DNA from 2 places in the Arthrobacter stackebrandtii genome. Region 1 is predicted to be linked to the other one. Evidence: predicted binding sites of a transcription regulator. Region 1 holds the regulator's gene; the other holds the start of a gene.
What was found. Region 1 encodes HrcA, which represses chaperone genes, less so after heat shock. Its sites were predicted from a motif close to TTNGCACTCGNNNNNNNCGAGTGCNAA; they were not measured.
Positions count from the first base shown of each region.

Region 2: a site for HrcA is predicted at 958-984, ahead of groL (chaperonin GroEL). Genes of this name have one in related genera too.

Region 1 is NZ_JAGIOI010000001.1:3,715,171-3,717,369, forward strand. It holds gene JOF48_RS16230 (DUF3097 domain-containing protein) at 1-351, opposite strand, end outside; gene hrcA (heat-inducible transcriptional repressor HrcA) at 587-1,600, shown strand; gene dnaJ (molecular chaperone DnaJ) at 1,637-2,199, shown strand, end outside.
Region 2 is NZ_JAGIOI010000001.1:872,993-875,191, reverse strand. It holds gene JOF48_RS03630 (LytR C-terminal domain-containing protein) at 1-56, shown strand, start outside; gene JOF48_RS19505 (TM2 domain-containing protein) at 214-708, opposite strand; gene groL (chaperonin GroEL) at 1,146-2,199, shown strand, end outside.

The DNA of each region.
Region 1 (2,199 bases):
CTCCACCCAGATGCGGCTGGCCTTGGCCACCTTGGCGCGGGTGTCGGCCACCTTCACCGAGCCGGACGCGGTGCGCAGCTTCTGAACTGTTGGCGCCTGCACCGGTGCAATGAGCTCCACGGGCTCGCCCTCATGCAGGAATCCGAAGCCGAGCGGGAAGGCGCGGACCTTGTTGCGCCGGTCGGCCAGCTCCACAATGTGCATGCCGCCGGATTTTTCCAGCCGCACGACGGCGCCGGCCCACCCGGTCTGCACGTCCTCCACGACCAGGCCCGCGCGGGCCTCGAGCTTGGGCAGCACCCTGGCTGCGGGGGCGCTGAGGTCCTGGGGCCCCCACTGGTTGTAGTGCACTAAGAAACCTGTCTGTCGCATGGTTCGGGCAACGCTCTTGGCGAACGCTGCAGGCTGAAAACCCATGCTATCCGGTGGGCCCGCCCGGGACCGCGCATTTGGCGGTGCGGTGCGGCCGGGAAGGGCCGGGCAAAAAGTATTAGAATTGGCACTTGATTGGGTAGAGTGCTAATAAAAGTGCCCGGCCGCTGCACGTTTGTCAGCTGCACGTTTGTCATGGAGAGGAGGTGCCGGCATGAGTGAACCGCGGAAACTGGAAGTCCTTCGCGCCATTGTTGAAGACTATGTCCACACGCGCGAGCCCGTGGGCTCCAAAGCGCTCGTCGAGCGGCACCACCTGGGCGTCTCCAGCGCCACCATCCGCAATGACATGGCGGCACTGGAGGACGAGGGCCTGATCATGGCCCCGCACACCAGCTCCGGCCGCATCCCCACTGACAAGGGCTACCGCCTCTTCGTCGACCAGCTTTCCACCGTCAAGCCCCTTTCCGCCGCTGAGCGCCGCGCCATTTCGGTGCTGCTGGAGGGGTCCACCGACCTCGACGACGTCCTGGAGCGCACCGTCCGCGCCCTGGCCCAGCTGACACACCAGGTGGCGGTGGTCCAGTACCCGCGCTCCGGCGATGCCGCCGTGCGGCACATTGAGTTTGTCTCGCTGGCCGCCCGCCAGGTCCTGGTGGTGCTGATCCTGGCCTCCGGCAAGGTGGAGCAGAACGTGATCGACGTCGGAGCGGTGTTGGAGGATGCCGAACTCGCGGCCCTGCGCCAGGTGTTCCTCGCCGCCCTGCACGGCGTGGCCGTCGCGGCCCTGCCCGACGCCGTTTCCCGCATTCCACTGTCCCTGCCCCCGGCGGAGCAGGGCCCGGCCGCCCGGCTGGCCCAGGGGCTGGCGCTGCTGGCCCGCAATGCCCGCGAAGACAGGATTGTCATGGCCGGCACCGCCAACCTGGCCCGCTCCAACAACGACTTCCCGCTGAGCATCGGCCCCGTCCTCGACGCGCTTGAGGAGCAGGTGGTGCTGCTGCGCCTGTTGGAGGCGATGGCGCAGGACTCCCTGGGCATGGCGGTGGTGATCGGGCGGGAAAATCCCCACGACTCGCTTGCCGAGGCATCCGTGGTGGCCAGCAGATACGGTCCCGGCGAGGGCGCCAAACTGGGCATTGTCGGCCCCACCCGCATGGACTACCCCAACACCATGTCCAGCGTGCGCGCTGTGGCACAGTATCTTTCCAGAATTTTGGCCGGCTAACAGGCCACCGTTCCACCCATTACAAGAGAGCACATTTTGAGCAACCATTACGACGCCCTGGGCGTCTCACGCGATGCAACGGCCGAGGAAATCAAGAAGGCCTACCGCAAGCTTGCCCGGAAGCTGCACCCCGACGTCAATGACGCACCGGACGCGCAGGACCGCTTCAAGGCGGTCACGCACGCCTACGAGGTGCTCTCGGACCCGCAGAAGCGCCGCATCTACGACACCACCGGCAACGAAAATGGCAATGACAACGGCGGCGGCGGTGGCGGCTACGGCGGCGACGGCTTCGCCTTCCAGGACATTTTCGAGACATTCTTTGGCGGCGGTGGCGGCGGCGGCCGCGGCCCCGCCTCGCGCACCCGCCGGGGCCAGGATGCCCTGATCACGGTCCGGGTGGAGCTGCGCGAGGCCGTGTTCGGCGTCAACAAGAAGCTTGAAATTGACACCGCCATCACCTGCCCCACGTGCGACGGCAGCTGCTGCCGCCCCGGCACCTCGCCCACCACCTGCGACATCTGCCACGGCAGCGGCCAGATTGAGCGCCCCATGCGCTCCATCCTGGGCAATGTCATGACCCTGGCCACCTGCAACTC
Region 2 (2,199 bases), 2.8 Mb from region 1:
AGTCGGCCGAGCTCGGCCTTCAGCTGGCCGTGGTGCTGGGCCCCGGCGCCCAATAGCGGCCTGGAGCTCCGCCACCCGGTGAATCCGGGAAGGTCCAGCACCCCATCAGCACGCAGCGCGGGCCGCAACATGCCAAATGCAACAAGCAACGCCCCCAAGAAACTTCTTGGGGGCGTTGCTTGTTGCCGGCGGCGCCGGTGGCGGCGCTGCCTGTTACTCCTTCAGGGGGACGCCATTGGCGTCGGTGCGGAAGTTCTCGCTGCCCACCAGGATCAAGATGCCTTCGATGAGGCCCCAGATGCCGATGGCCCAGGCAAGGAAGCCGAAGCTCAGCACCGAGACGAGCAGCTGAATGAGGGCCTTCTTGTTGTAGCCGAGGTAGAAGTTGTGGATGCCCAGGGAGCCGAGCAGGATGCCGAGGACACCGGCAACGACTTTCGACTTCTGGGCCCCGGCCACGGCGAAGCCGGGCTGCTGGTAGGGCTGCTGGTACGGGGCGCCAGGCTGGACGTTCTGCTGCGGGTAGCCCTGGGGCTGCTGGTAGGCCGGTGCCTCCGGTGCCGGGGCATCGGGCTGCCCGTAGCTGGGCGTGCCGTAGGCGGGCGGCACCGGGGTGTCCACCGGCGCCGGCTGGTCGTAGCCGGCCGGAACTTCCGTGGGCTTGTTCAGGCCCAGCGGGTTTTGCTCGGGTTGGGTGTTCTCACTCATGGGTGTCTCCTGCTGCTGGTGCGCCGGCACAATCGGCTGCCTGGAGGCAGATGGATCTGTCTTATGCGAGCGTGTGCGAATGTCGTCTCACTCAACGGTATCGGGTTCGCCCCGTTGTCGAAAGGAAAGCGCGCTGGGAGATGTAATGTTTCGCGGGAAACCCGCCCCCAGCGTATTGCCGGCCGTTCGCCTGAAGCACACAAGGCCACTCCCGCTTGCACTCTGTGGTGCCGAGTGCTAATTATTGAGTTAGCACTCTGAGGTGGTGACTGCTAATTTTTGGCTACCCACCGCCGTCGGAGGATTGATCTTTCCTTGTTGGGTGAGGCATTGCCGCCGCTGTAAATAGGTCAGTGGCAGGCAGGGCCGTCCGTCGCGGGCACCGCAATGGGGATTTTTACGTCCATAATGACTGTCCCGAAAGGACTGAAGCCTCCATGGCCAAGCTCATTGCATTTGATGAAGAGGCACGCCGCGGCCTTGAGCGCGGGTTGAACATCCTCGCTGACGCCGTCAAGGTCACCTTGGGCCCGCGCGGCCGCAACGTCGTTCTCGAAAAGAAGTGGGGCGCCCCCACGATCACCAACGACGGTGTGTCCATCGCCAAGGAAATCGAACTTGACGATCCTTACGAGAAGATCGGCGCAGAGCTGGTCAAGGAAGTCGCCAAGAAGACTGACGACATCGCAGGCGACGGCACCACCACGGCCACCGTGCTGGCCCAGGCCCTCGTCAAGGAAGGCCTGCGCAACGTTGCTGCCGGCGCCGACCCGCTGTCCCTGAAGCGCGGCATCGAAAAGGCCGTTGAAGCCGTCATCGAGCAGCTGCTGGCTTCCTCCAAGGAAATCGAGACCAAGGAAGAAATCGCCGCCACCGCGTCGATCTCTGCCGGCGATCCCGAAATTGGTGCACTCATTGCCGAAGCCCTGGACAAGGTCGGCAAGGAAGGCGTCATCACCGTCGAGGAGTCCAACACCTTCGGCCTGGAGCTTGAGCTCACCGAGGGCATGCGCTTCGACAAGGGCTACATCTCCGCCTACTTTGTCACGGACACCGAGCGTCAGGAAACGGTTCTTGAAGACCCGTACATCCTGATCGTCAACTCCAAGATCTCCAGCGTCAAGGACCTGGTTGCCGTCCTCGAGAAGGTCATGGCGTCCAACAAGCCGCTGCTGATCATCGCCGAAGACATCGAAGGCGAAGCCCTTGCCACGTTGATCGTGAACAAGATCCGCGGCCTGTTCAAGTCTGTTGCCGTCAAGGCTCCCGGCTTCGGCGACCGCCGCAAGGCCCAGCTGGCTGACATTGCCATCCTCACCGGTGGCCAGGTCATCGCCGAGGAAGTTGGCCTCAAGCTCGAGAACACCACCCTTGACCTGCTGGGCAAGGCTCGCAAGGTTGTTGTCACCAAGGACGAGACCACCATCGTTGACGGTGCCGGCGACGCTGAGGCCATCGCTGGCCGCGTTGCACAGATCCGTGCCGAGATCG